Regions from separate parts of the Fructobacillus sp. ESL1117 genome, predicted to be linked through region 3. Evidence: riboswitches for the same ligand, from Rfam matches in the RefSeq annotation. Region 3 holds a riboswitch; each other region holds the start of a gene.
What was found. Region 3 has a riboswitch for thiamine pyrophosphate ahead of ACSYSH_RS03310 (solute carrier family 23 protein). Riboswitches for the same ligand answer to the same signal wherever they lie in the genome.
Positions count from the first base shown of each region.

Region 1: it holds a riboswitch for thiamine pyrophosphate, as region 3 does, so the genes downstream of both, ACSYSH_RS01270 (TenA family protein) here and ACSYSH_RS03310 (solute carrier family 23 protein) in region 3, are expected to answer to the same signal.
Region 2: it holds a riboswitch for thiamine pyrophosphate, as region 3 does, so the genes downstream of both, ACSYSH_RS01225 (ECF transporter S component) here and ACSYSH_RS03310 (solute carrier family 23 protein) in region 3, are expected to answer to the same signal.
Region 4: it holds a riboswitch for thiamine pyrophosphate, as region 3 does, so the genes downstream of both, thiW (energy coupling factor transporter S component ThiW) here and ACSYSH_RS03310 (solute carrier family 23 protein) in region 3, are expected to answer to the same signal.

Region 1 is NZ_CP196385.1:284,423-287,857, reverse strand. It holds gene thiE (thiamine phosphate synthase) at 1-616, opposite strand, end outside; gene thiD (bifunctional hydroxymethylpyrimidine kinase/phosphomethylpyrimidine kinase) at 606-1,445, opposite strand; gene ACSYSH_RS01270 (TenA family protein) at 1,442-2,098, opposite strand; TPP riboswitch at 2,239-2,327, opposite strand; gene ACSYSH_RS01265 (MarR family winged helix-turn-helix transcriptional regulator) at 2,459-2,917, shown strand; gene ACSYSH_RS01260 (PH domain-containing protein) at 3,100-3,435, opposite strand, start outside.
Region 2 is NZ_CP196385.1:274,722-278,156, reverse strand. It holds gene ACSYSH_RS01230 (ATP-binding cassette domain-containing protein) at 1-899, opposite strand, end outside; gene ACSYSH_RS01225 (ECF transporter S component) at 912-1,469, opposite strand; TPP riboswitch at 1,552-1,642, opposite strand; gene ACSYSH_RS01220 (FAD-dependent oxidoreductase) at 1,748-3,088, opposite strand; gene ACSYSH_RS01215 (MerR family transcriptional regulator) at 3,292-3,435, opposite strand, start outside.
Region 3 is NZ_CP196385.1:781,035-784,469, reverse strand. It holds gene trpB (tryptophan synthase subunit beta) at 1-140, shown strand, start outside; gene trpA (tryptophan synthase subunit alpha) at 133-945, shown strand; TPP riboswitch at 1,140-1,243, shown strand; gene ACSYSH_RS03310 (solute carrier family 23 protein) at 1,364-2,680, shown strand; gene ACSYSH_RS03305 (LuxE/PaaK family acyltransferase) at 2,673-3,435, shown strand, end outside.
Region 4 is NZ_CP196385.1:385,455-388,889, forward strand. It holds gene ACSYSH_RS01560 (YjjG family noncanonical pyrimidine nucleotidase) at 1-379, shown strand, start outside; gene ACSYSH_RS01565 (thiamine-binding protein) at 441-740, opposite strand; gene ACSYSH_RS01570 (HAD family hydrolase) at 737-1,393, opposite strand; gene thiW (energy coupling factor transporter S component ThiW) at 1,444-1,950, opposite strand; TPP riboswitch at 2,226-2,331, opposite strand; gene ACSYSH_RS01580 (2-keto-4-pentenoate hydratase) at 2,531-3,352, opposite strand.

The sequences.
Region 1 (3,435 bases), 500 kb from region 3:
TGCGTTGAATATCATCACTAGCAGTAATGGCCGAAATCACGGCAACACCGGCAATCGGCAACTCCGCCAATTCCTGACAGTTGTCTTCTTGGATACCACCAATGGCCACAACCGGTAACGAACTTTTTGACGCAACCGAAAAGACACCTTTTGGACCAATGGCCTCCTTCACTTCTTCCTTACTTGTCGTTGCAAAGGCGGGGCCAACACCCAAGTAATCAACGACTGCCAAATCAGCTTCACTGGCAGCCAGCTCTTTTAAGTCATGGACGGATAACCCAAGTAGTAAACCAGGAGCTACCTGATGAATTTCTTGCACTGGGGTATCGCCCTGACCAACATGAAGACCATCCGCCTGGATGGCCAGTGCCAATGGCAGGTCGTCATCGACATACAAAGGCACATTGGCTGCTTTCGTAATAGTTCTGATTTTCTGTCCCAATGCCACTTTTTCGGCTTGGTTCAACTTCGAGTGGTCCTTTTCTCGGTACTGAACAGAAGTGACGCCGGCGTCACAGGCCGCTTGAACCACGCGAATCACTTCGTTGGGATCATCGTTGACGTTTTGGCTACCAACAACAAGATAAACCATTAATGACGTCGGATCAAAATTCATAATCTTTTCCTCCTTCATCTGCTGGATCCGACCACTGGCCATGGTTCAAAGGACCATGGCCGTGACCAATAACTAACGGCTGACCAATAATGGCGTTCATATAGCGGTGGCCCTTTTCGATGGCCTTACGCAAAGAATCACCTTGAGCCAAAAAGGACGTAATTGCAGCTGAGAGGGTATCCCCTGTCCCGTGTTTGCTTGACGTTTCAACCTTTTGTCCTTCTAGCCAAAAACCGACTTCGTTTTCCAATAAAACATAATCATAAATGACGGCACCTTCACCGTGGCCACCCTTAACGATAACATTTGGAACGCCCAATGCTTGTATCTTTTGACCAGCCGTGACCATGTCATCACGAGTACTGATTTTCATATCGGCTAAGAGTTCGGCTTCGGGGAGATTTGGTGTCAACAGCGTAGCTAATGGCAGCAAGTGGTTTTTCAAGGCCGCGATCCCAGCTGAGTCGAGCAAGCTGGCCCCACCTTTGGCAACCATCACCGGATCAACCACCAAATTCTTCTGTTGGTAGTGACGGATGTTTTTAGCCACCTGCAGAACGCGAGCTTCATCAAAGAGCGCTCCTGTTTTCGCTGCGCGGACGTCAAAGTCAGCCATCACCGAGGCAAATTGCTGGTCAATTACGGCCAAATCAGTTGGATAAGCCCCCTGGACCCCCAGTGTATTTTGAGCTGTTAACCCGGCCACCACTACCGCGGAATAAGTCTTGCAAGCCTGCATGGTCTTGATATCGGCCTGCATGCCGGCACCACCCCCAGAATCGGACCCAGCAATGGTCAATCCTGTCGGATATTGGTTTGCATCAATCATCTTGTTGCCTCCATTCCCTGTAAGAAGAATTGATTTTCATACTTTGTTGATTGGATAAAAGCAGCCAAAGCCTCCTCTTGAACTTCGGGACTGACATGTTCGGCCGTCTGATTGACCAGTGACAAGATTGGTCGCGTCAAACCCTTATCAAGCCCACGGTAATAGCCAACCCATGGTATAAATGGGTTATCTGGCTTGATTAGCCCATCACGAATCAACAAATCAGCCAAATAAGCATAGTCATAGGGGCAGGCAGCTAGGGCAACCAAGCCAATAAATGGATCCTTTTCAACTGCTTTAGCCATATGGTTAACATATTGGTCCGTAACCGTTGAATTTGGGTACTTGCCTGCTTGGATACTCTTGTCGTCGGTTTGAGCCAAGTCCAACAAAATCTTATGGGCAGCACCTTCACGATCATCATCAGCCACTTCAGCATCAATTGTTTGACCGGTTAGTGTCTGGCAAACCTGTTCATACAGTGGCAAATAGTGACCCAGGTAACGGTAATCTTGTTGCACGTAGTAGAGCAGTGCCTCAGAATTAACTTCACCAGCAATCATTGCTTGGATAAAGGGATTGGCATAAAAATTAGCCTTGTGTTCTTCCATCACTTGCATCAAGCGGTTAGAAAACGGCAGCGTCTTCGTCATTTTTTCTCCTCAATCATCACTTTATTTTGGCAGACGGTGGTGTCGGTCGTTGCCATTTAGACAAAATAAAAAGCCCCCAGCCTGAGCTGAGGACTTATTCCTACTAACGATGACCAAAAAAGGCAACATCATGAGGATTTAAATCCGTTTTCGAAGTTTCCTGCGACCGTGCTAGCGGCATCAGGTTCAATGGGTATAATCTCAGCTCAGGGCACCCCAACTTTATTTATCACAAAAGCAGTATAGCACGGAAATTAAAATCCGTGTGAAAAAGTTGATTGTGAACACTTGCCACCTGCTGTAAAATCAGTTATATTATAAGTATACTTATATATTAATGCTAACAATAAGGAGGTTCCCATGAGCCCTGTCAAAACTACTGCACTTTCTCGCTACATGGATTCAACCAATCAGAAATTCTTCAACTTATATACTGACTGGTTCCGGCAAATGAAATACCGTCTACGAGAACTTGACTTGACCCACCCCCAATTTCAAATTCTCGCTACTGTCCATGGTCTCAGTATCCAACATACCGAAGTTACTCAAATCATGGTGGCCAAGGCAGCAGACGTCGATGCCATGACCGCTTCAGCCATCATTACTAAGCTCAGCCGTGAAGATCTTTTAGACCGCTATCCTGGTAAAAAAAATCCACGTTCAAAAGCCCTATCATTAACCCAGGCTGGTGAAAAAAAATTACAACAGGCCTTAGACATCGTCAATCAATTTGACCAAGACTTCTGGAGTCAATTTGACACCTCTTTGCCAGCAAGTGTTGATCAAGCGCAAGCGGTAGTCAAAACACATCACTACTAAAATTAGCAAAGTACACCCGCACCAATTGAAAAGAGCCGAAAATACAGGATTGTATTCTCGACTCTTTTTCTTTTGACCAAAAATCAGCACAATTTTATCATTTAATCGTGTTTCAAGCACCTACAAGCAAACCTGACAATTGAGCAACTTTTTATTCACTAATTTTGGCAACTAAGACACTGTTAGCTAAGCGATTGGTACCAATCAAAAATGGACTGCACCTCTTTCATTGGCAAGTAGCGGGCAGTCAAGACCTTTGTATTGGCATCAGTGCGAACTACCACGGCAAGGTGGGCTCGTCGGTTTTGCTGAGCTAGCCACCAACTTTGCTTAATCGACAACGACTGAATCTTATCCCAGGCGATATAGGTCGTGATTGTTTCGTAATTCTTCGCCGTTTTTAAAACAAGGACCTGCCGGTTAACCACTTGGGCGGTTGTCGCCTGCCCCTTATACCAGCCGGTACCAACTACGAAAGCCAACACAATCAAGACCAGCAAGACAACTACTGGCCAGCG
Region 2 (3,435 bases), 510 kb from region 3:
TGTAGTCGAGCCAGCGTCTTCAAAACAGAAGACTTCCCGACTCCATTTGGACCGGTCACCAAGGTGATACCCTGTTCAAAGATTTGCAGGATATCCTGGTCTAAGACCAGCCGTTCACCGTTTTGTATTCGTAGATTATCAAAGCGATAAGCAGCCTTTTCGACCTGGTCACTTTCTACAACCGGTTTTAAAACCACCGTTTGCTTTTGGTAATCATATTGGTGCCAGTCATTTGCAGGCACCAACACCAAAGACTTCTCTTTGAGCTGATAAAACTGGCTGATTTTATCGAAGTAACCAGCTGGATCATGGTCGGAAACGACAACGCCATAGCCCTCTTGGCTAAGCTGTTTTAGTAAAACCTGGAGATCTTCTCGTGACTGACTATCAACAGCAGCAAAGGGTTCATCGAGCAACAGGTAGTCGGCCCCCAGGGCCAACACTTCTGCCAAGGCAACCTTTTGCATTTCCCCACCAGATAGGGTCACAAAGGATCGATCGATAAAATCAGTCAGACCAACCTTTTCCAATGCCCAAGTCGTCTTTTGGTCAATTTCTTCCTTGTCCAATTCGAGATTCTCCAGTGCAAAAATAAATTCCTCCCGCACCGTTGGCATGGCAAACTGGTCATCAGGGTTTTGAAAAAGCAAAGCCACCCGCTTGGCTCTTTCATTTGCTTTCAGTGTGGTCATCACCCTTTGATCAATTTCGATTTCGCCAGTAACTTGGCCACCATATTGTGGGTAAAGACCCGCCAAGGCCTTTAACAGGGTGGATTTTCCCGATCCGGAAGGCCCCATTAAGAGGGTCAGGGTCTTTTTTTCAAGAGATAAATTTAGATTATCAATGATGACTTGGTCACGATAAGCCAACGTGAGGTTTCTGGCAGTTATTGCCATTTTTTGTCCTCCTTATTCGTGGGACAACAACTTTGATCGATCTAACAACTTGGCAATCAAGTGTACCAAGACACCTGAGAAAAAGAAAATTGATAGGTAACGAACAATGAACAAAGCAACTAACAAACCTAGCTTGTAGTGAATATAACCTGATTTAAAGAGGTCCCAAGCAAAGGTCACGACTGTTCCAGTCAAGGTTGACAACCAAAGACCAGCAAACCAGTTCTTATAACCAGTCAAAGCAAAACCAAGTTCAGAACCAATTCCTTGAATAAAGCCAGACAAAAGCGTACCGACACCGTAAGAACCACCCAAGAACATCTCACCGGCTGCTCCAAGCATTTCGCCAATAAAGCCGGCACCGACCTTCTTTAAGATGTACGAAGCCAATGGTCCGGCCATCATCCATACACCAAGGGTGATTTCATTCGTAAAGGCTTGCAACCCAATCACGGCCAAGCCACTGTTAACAATCTGGTAAACCGGATCCATAATCCAATAAATGACCGAAAAAATAATCCCGATCAAGGCCAGCAAAATCACGTTTTGTAGCGTCCACTTTTGTTTCATTATTCTCTCCTTTACGTCCGGGCGAACAAAAAGGCATCAAAAAACACCCGCCTGGGCAGAGTCCAACACGGGTGGTCTTAAAAAAAACTTGTGTGGATCTTCCTTCGTCGGTCTTAGCCTAACAGGTTCAATGGGTTTAATTCTCAACCAAAATGGTACCCCAGATCGCTATATTCAAATTTACTACTTCACTAGCTTACACTGTCTTGAATTTTTATGCAAGTGTTTTCAAAGAAAAGCACCCAGACTCAGCCTAGGTGCTTAATCAAGCTAATTTTTTACTTGTTTGCCTTCAAAACGGCAGCCATGGCAACTGATGAAACATAGTTGACTGGTTGACCGAAGTTTGGTTGGAAGAAGAAGTCAGTCATTGACAATTGATCAATTGTCATGCCGTTTTCAATCGCCAATGAAACCACGTTGGCAGCTTGTGAAATGTCATGTTTTGACAAGAAAGCAGCACCAACAATCCGACGAGTCCCCTTTTCCCAAGTCAATGAGGCCTTAACTGGCGTCGTTGACAACATGAAATCAGGACGGTAATCTTCTGAAATTGTCACAGAATCCGCTTCAACACCCTTCCGAGCTGCTGATTGAACAGTCAAACCGGTTGCAGCGTAAGCTAACTCGTACAATTCAACGGCTGATGTTGCTTGTGTGCCTTGATAAGCCAACGTTGGTTCGACAATGTTCTTACCAACCAAAATTCCTTGACGAACAGCATTAGTTGCCAATGGAATGTAATCATCCTTTTGGGTGGGGTTGTAGAAGACAGTGGCTGAATCACCGGCAGCAAAGACATCCTTCACAGAAGTTTCCATGAACTTGTTTACCTTGATAGCGCCGTTTGGCAACATGTCTACTTGGTCACGGAACAGAGCAGTATTTGGCAAGAAACCAATCCCCAAGATGGCAATATCAGCTTCATAAGTGCCCTTGTCAGTTGTCACCTTGATACCATCAGCTGTGTCTTCAAATCCTGAAACCATTTGACCAAGGGCTAACTTAACACCATGGTCTTCATAGGCCTTTTGGAAAACAGATGAAAATTCAGGGGCCGTATTGTTGGCCAATACCCGGTCCAAACCGTCAATCAAAGTCACTTCCTTATCATTGACTGACAATTGTTCTGCCAACTCAGCACCGATATAACCAGCACCAATAACGATAATCCGCTTAACCTTTTCAGTTACTTCCTTCAAGGCATTGGCATTGTCCCAAGTCTTTGAGTCAAAGACCTTGTCAGAATCGATACCAGGGATGCGAGGCTTAATTGCGCGTGAACCAGTGGTAATCACAATCTTATCGAAAGTTTCTTCTGACTGAGCACCAGAAACCAAGTCTTTGATGTTCAAAGTCTTTGCTTTTAAGTCAGCAGCTTCAACAAGCGTTTGCATATGCATTGAAATACCCTGCTTAGCCATTGAATCTGGTGTTTCATAAAACATCTTGTCAGTTGATGAAACATTGTCGCCAATCCAAAGAGCGATTCCACATGACAAAAAAGAAACTGTTTGATTCTTTTCAAACACGTGAATCTCAGCGTCTGGGTGGTCTGCCTTAATCTGCTTAGCGGCAAACACGCCGGCGTGCGTTGAACCAATAACTGCAACTTTCATTAAAGTGCCTCCTAATATATAGCTATGTGAAAATTGTAATTAAATTTTACCAATAAAACAACGCTCTGTCAATCATCTATCCAATAGTTTTCAAGAAAGTATCAAATAAAACAAAGAGACAAATAGAGTCGTTCTAATCGATTAAAAATTCAGTTTGGCTCAACAAATTAGACATTTCCCAATCGTAAAACGATTTCAGTGCCTTACTCTAAACGATTTTCCGCTTGGCGCATGTGGCTTTCGTAATGATCAATTTTATATAGTAAATGATCATGAGCAGCCTGGATTTCATTAATGCGGTCCTGCATCTCTTCTGCCTGTTCTAGCAATAGTGCTTTACGCGTCGG
Region 3 (3,435 bases):
GCTGTCATGCTGTGGCCTATGTGCAAAAATTAGCGCCAACGTTACCTAAGGACCAGGTCATTGTCTGCACACTATCTGGCCGGGGGGACAAGGATGTTGCCGCAATTGCCAAGTACCGGGGGGTTGAAATTCATGAGTAAAATTAGTCAAAGCTTTACGAATCATAAAAATTTTATTGCCTTCGTCACCGCCAATGATCCTGACATGGAGACGACTGTGAAAAATGTCGTGGCTTTGGCAAAGGGCGGGGCCGATATTGTTGAAATTGGCATTCCTTTTTCGGATCCAGTCGCCGACGGTCCCGTTATTCAAGCGGCCGATTTGCGGGCTTTGCGTGACCCTGATTTACCAATTGAAGTGATTTTTACGGCGGTGAAGGAAATTCGTCTGCAAACAGCGGTGCCTCTGGTTTTCTTGGTGTACCTGAACGTTGTTCTCCAGTATGGCTATGAACGTTTTACCGCCGACTGTGAAAAATTCGGTGTCGATGGCCTGATTATCCCCGATTTGCCCTATGAAGAACGAGGAGAGTTAGTTTCTTTTACTGACAAGCATGGGCTGGATTTGGTTCCGTTGATTACAGTGACGTCTGGTGAGCGCATTGCGCTGATTGCCAAAGAGGCGACCGGTTTCATCTACTTGGTTTCTTCTTTAGGCGTAACGGGAACCCGTGAATCCTTTGCTGCTAATTTAGCAGAAGTTGTCGGGCAAATTAAAGCGGTCACGAATGTGCCGGTGGCTATTGGCTTTGGTGTACATACCGCTGACCAGGCCCGGGCAATGGCTGATTTGGCCGATGGGGTTATTATTGGCTCAGCCTGCGTCCAGATTGTCGCTGAAAATGGTCACAAAGCACCAGCAAAGTTACAGGCGTACGCTAAAGAAATCAGCGCTGCTGTTGATGGTGTGTCGGTTGGGAATGCTAAATGCATTGGTCAAAATTGAGTGCCGTTACCAACAAGTAAAATGGCCTAGTGATTGCTACCAAGATTGAGGTTGTTGCTGGTGGTGCATTTCGCCTAACTTTTTTGACCAGCGCTTTGGCTGCTACTATTCGTGGAACAGTTTCGAATTTGATTAAACAAAGTTGATTATATTTGTTCTAATATTGAATTTCATGTTATACTGAAAAAAATTAATTAATTCGCAAGGGGAGCATCACGCTGAGATTAGACAGAAATGTCTTAGACCCTATGTACCTGATCTGGTTAATACCAGCGTAGGAATGCAACTAATATTGATAACAAGGGGTCTTTTTTGGGACTTTTCGGTTGAGGTTGAATTCATCATGAATTCAACCTTTTTCTTTTGCTGGTAAAGACTGTTCAGGGTGGATTGATGAATTGAATTTTAGGAGAAAAAAATGATTCAACAGAACCATCAGCAGCAAGAAAGTTCCCCGGAAGAGATTCCATTGAGTACTAGTCAGACGATATTGATTAGTCTCCAACACATCTTTGTTTCCAATGTCTGGCTTGATCCGATTTTTGTTGCTTCAGCCGCGGGCCTCTCGTTAGCCCTGTCGACGAATTTGATTAGTGCCATTTTTTTGGCATCTGGTCTGGTAACGATTTTGCAGGCTTCAAAATTAGCACGGCTGCCGATCGTGCAAGGGCCTTCAGCGGCCTTTGACGCCCTCATGATTAGTGCTGGTAAAACCGGTGGTTTGCCAGCTGCCGGTGGTGCCGTCTTTCTCAGTGGCTTTATTGTTTTGCTGATGTCTTTATTTGGCTGGGTTCATCGCTTAGCTAAGAAATTGACACCTGCGATTAACGGGACCATTATTTTTTTGGTTGGCATTTCGCTTTCAAGTTTTACAATGTCAGAATTACTAGGAGGGACGCCTGGCACAAAAGGTTTTGCATCGCCAAACGTTCTTCTGGTGGCCGTTACAACCACTTTGATTGTCGTCTTAGGATCGTTGTTTGGCCGAGGTTACTGGCGCAAGTTTTCCTTTTTGCTGGCCCTTGTGGTTGGTAATCTTTTGGCGGCCAGCCTGGGGATGATTGACTTGTCAAGCGTGCAAAGTCAACCATTTTTTGGCCTACCACGGTTGTTTCCTTATGGACTATTTCGTTTTAATTGGGCCATTTTTCTGACCTTCTTCATCGCTTATTTAGTGGCAGTGATTGAAGCTTTGGGCGTTTATGAAGCCTCTGCAGATGTTACCAAAGAAGAATTAAGTGCAAAGCGTATTAGTCGTGGAATTGCAGGTGAAGCGGGTGGCTCAATGCTTTCTTCTTTGATTGGCGGTTTTCCAACCACAGCTTTTGCCCAAAACTTAGGGGTCATGAAGTTGACGGGAGTGCATTCTCGTAAGCCCATTCTATTGGCCGGGGGATTACTAATTTTACTAGGATTTGTGCCCAAGTTTGCAGCAGTACTCGCTTTGACCCCAGCACCCGTTATCGGTGGGATGTTTTTGCCGGCAGCGGCAACCTTGTTAACGACGGGCTTTGCAACCCTGCAGAAGGCTGATAAAGGCGAAGCTACTCGGATGAGTATTGGTCTGTCTTTGTTGCTGGCCATTGCCCTGCCATCTTATGCAAAAGGATTTTCGGGTATTTATCAGTCGCTCTTTTCAAATAGTATTTTAGTCGGTGCTCTGTCGATTGTGACCCTGCATGTTCTATTAATTGTTGTACCAGGATTTTTTGGAGGGAAAAAGAACCATGAGTGATTCGGTTGCTGCAATTCAAAAAGAAATTCTGAGTTTTATTGACCAACACCAAGTCATGGACGGCCACCATGAAAGTGATGAGGATTTCAATCAGTTGGCCCTCGATTTATTTCAATACCAATTTGACCATAATTTACCCTATAAAAAATATGCGCAACAACAACGAAAAAGTCCGCTAATGGTACATCGGTGGCAAGAAGTACCATTAATGCCGATTCAGGGATACAAGCAGTTAACGCTGTCGACAACGCCGATCACGGCGGGCGAAGCTGTTTTTATGTCAAGTGGGACAACGGATAAGACCCACCGTAGCCATAGCTACCATCCGACTTTTGCTGTTTGGAATGAGTCAATGAAAGTATCTTTCAAGCAGTATGTCCTCCCGGACGTTGATCAAATCACTATTATTGGCCTATTTCCGGATGAAAAGCACCTTGACAATTCTTCTTTGGCTCATTATGTCAGTCGCGCCATTACCGAATTTGGTGACCAACACAGCAGATCCTATGTCGATGCAGACGGGATTGATTATCAGGGCGTGGTCGCTGCTTTAACGGCGGCAGAAATTGATCACCGTCCCGTGATGCTGCTTGGCGCAAGTTTTTCCTACGTCCATTTTTTGGATTATCTACAAAAGCACCAGTTGGTCTTTCACCTGGCTGAAAAAAGTCGAATTTTTGATACCGGTGGTTTCAAGGGCCAATCGCGTCAAGTTAGCGAAGACCAGCTACTAGCTGATTTGGAAGCGGCCTTCG
Region 4 (3,435 bases), 400 kb from region 3:
CTATGCAACTGAAATTTTGCAACACTTGCAAGAACAATATACGATTATCGCCGGTACAAATGGCCAGGATGCCACACAACGTCTTCGCCTCAAGGAAACCGGCTTAGGAAAATACTTTGACCAAATATTTACTTCTGAAATGATTGGTGCTTCTAAACCTGACTCAGCTTTTTTTGATCGTATTTTCCAGGATAACCCACATATGACCAAAGAAAACACGGTGATGATTGGCGATGGCATAACATCTGACATCATGGGGGGCCAAAATTATCAACTCGACACAATTTGGATTAATCCAAATCACAAGGAGAGCCCGGCGAAAATTAAGCCTACTCAGGTAGTTGCAGATTTACCAACTTTGGAAGCAATCTTGCAATAATACAACTCATACTTTGATAATTACAGATTAAAAAATCAGACCTCTGCAGGTCTGATTTTTTTTATTTGTGATACTTACCAATCTTTTGATCAATCGTTAAAATTTCGCCATCTGGCTGATAGGCAACCTTAATATAGGCAGAGACTTTCTTGGCACCTGCCCGGACAGCCACGTGTTGGCACTCTTTGACGATGTCCATCAACTGGTTATAATTATCGCCTTCAATCGTTGTTTCAAAGGGACCAACTTCATAGCGTAAGCCGGTACTTTGAATATAAGCAATCACCTCATCAACCATTCGGCACAACTCTTGGTCATTTTCAGCTGCTGGTAAAACCTGAATCGCAACACTTGCACTCATTTATTTTCTCCTTTTACTGCTGTGGCAAAATCAATCGTTTCGTCCGCTAACTTTTGTAAATCAGTCCACTCTTCTTTTGACTGATGGTCATAAACACCAATCAAATGAAAACCCGCTTGCTTTGCTGTGGCAGCAGCATACAGAGCATCTTCATAGACTGCAATCCTGTTGGGCTGCTGGTCAAAATATTGTGCAGCAACCTGATAAATTGTGGGCTTTGTTTTATCCTGTCCAACATCTTCACAAGAAAAGACAAAGTCAAAAAACGGCAATAATTTCAACCGGCGAAGACAGTCTTTGGCCAAAACTGAACTACTGGCCGTTGCCAAGACAATTTTATGACTAGCTTGGTAGGCATCTTGTAAGTATGCAGCTACCCCAACTTTAAGTGGAATATCATGTTGGTAATGTTGGTCCATCAAAGCTCGCATTTCCTGCACCAAGTTGGCAGCTGTAACGGGTAGCGCTAATAATTCTTGTATGAAAATGGCTGAATCCGTCAAAGTCATGGTTTGAATCTGATTATGCAAACCGACTGGCAGCTGGTCAATGCCATATCGATCAAGCAATTCAGTCGCTAAATTCTCCCAAAAAGGCATCGAATCAACTAATGTACCATCGAGGTCAAAGATCAAATATTCCCTATCGCTCATCGCTTACTTCCCCTTGCCAAAGCTAATTTGGCCTGATTGACGGTGTTTAGTTAATCCAAGTTCGCCTGGATTCGCTTTAGTAAGCCTGTCTTTTGAAAAATTAAGACCACTGCCAACCCCATTCCAGCACCCACAATGGCAGCTGGTGTGTAATATGGCACGAAGTAATACCACCTATGGACGTCCAAGCCATAAAAGATCTTCATCAATGGATAAGAAGTCAAAGCCCCTAAAATCCCCGTTCCAATCACTTCACCAAGGAAGACCAGGTAAAGGTTGTGGGTTTTGCGATAAATCAAACCGCCAAGAATGGGACCAAAAATGGCCCCTGTTACGGCTTGAATTGTCCTGCCGGACATCATCCGTAAAATGCCACAAATCAAAGCACTAGCAAAGCCGTACCATGGCCCCAGCAAAACGGCGGCTAAAACGTCAACGAAGTGCTGAAAGGGCGCCATTGCCGGAAAATAGACAAAACTATTTAAAACATAAGCTAAGGCAGCCAACAAGGCAGTCACTAACATCTTCTTCGTTGATAATTTTTTCTGTGTCTTCATTTGAAAACGCTCCTTTTAAATTCAGTGGGGTAGCGAAAAACAGCGCTCCTTTCCCACTTTAGCGGTTAAACCAGTCAGACAAGCACCTGACTGATAGAAAGTTCGGTCGAGACTACTTGGTCTCCTCTCACGCCGGAACACGGCTTCCCATCGCTGTTTTTTCAGGATCAAGGCGCTCCCCTTCATCCCGCACGGTCAAATGACCGTGAATCATTCACTACACTCCTTTCTGATTTAAAAGAAAAAATCGAGCACCCACAAAAGGAGTCCTCGATTACAAAAAAGCTACGATTTCCTCCGCCGGCATTATCCGGTTCAGGTGTTCGGGTCGATGGTCTACCATCCTCTCAGTCTGTCACACAAACTCCCCGATCGATTTTATTCAAAACAAAAGGCCGCCCAATTTATTAGTACGGCCGATTGTTGTGTTTTTCAACAAACAATTTGGAACCGCTAAAATGGGTGACTGGATAATGAGGGTCGCTAACACGATTGTAACCCTTATTCCCTAACGGAAATGATTATACTCATTTTAACGGAAAAAGACAACTATCCAATTTGATATTTCAAAATTGTTTGCTTATTTACTAACTTCGACCACAACATCTGCAAAATCGTGGTTAAAGCTAGCTGTCCAGGTTCCTTCTGTTAAGTGTGGCGGCAATAAGAAGGTTCCAGAGGAAACGCGTTCCCCCGCATGCAAGGTCTTTCCCTGCGCTGCCAACTTTTTAACTAGCCATTGCAACGATTTCAGTGGGTTACCCAAAACTTCGGCCGAACTGCCCTCGGCCACTACCTCACCATTATGGGCTAACTGGGCCTGAACATCTTCAAATTCAGCAACCGTCAAAGATGTACTTTCTCGTTCTGGCCCATAGACCACAAAACCACCAACAGCCGCATCTGCCATCACTAAGTACTTACTCAAAGATGGAAACCAATCCGTAAACCGAGCATCGGGTACTTCCACACCAGCCGCCACAGTCGTTTTGCGACGCAAATCCTCCAAAGAATCAGTGACTTGCAAGTCTTCCTTCGCCTTGAAAACCAATTCTACTTCTGCCAATGGGTCCAATAAATCGCTCTTCAAAGAAAGGTTAGCCGGTGATTGAACGAAATGGTTTTGCACCTGAGCCCCATACAAAGGTTCATTTGAATCGAACATATCTTGCGTTTCTTGACTAGTCAAACTAACCTTGTAACCCCCAAGTGGTTGATTTTTGAGTTCCATCAATTGATCTTGCACTTCATAGGCAGTTTGGTCATCGCTAACAACCTGCTCCCATTCAGTCATTTTAAGCGGTTGGCGTTCTTGGTAAGCATGATAGAGGGCCTGTGCCAATTTGTCCTCTTGCTTTGCTGGTACTACCTTCACCTTGGTCTTCAATTCAGTCATTGTCATTTTTAATGCTCCTTTCAGTATACAAACAGCTCACTACAGTACGAAACTTCACGGTGCCCTCCTTTTCTAAAAAATCAGCAGAT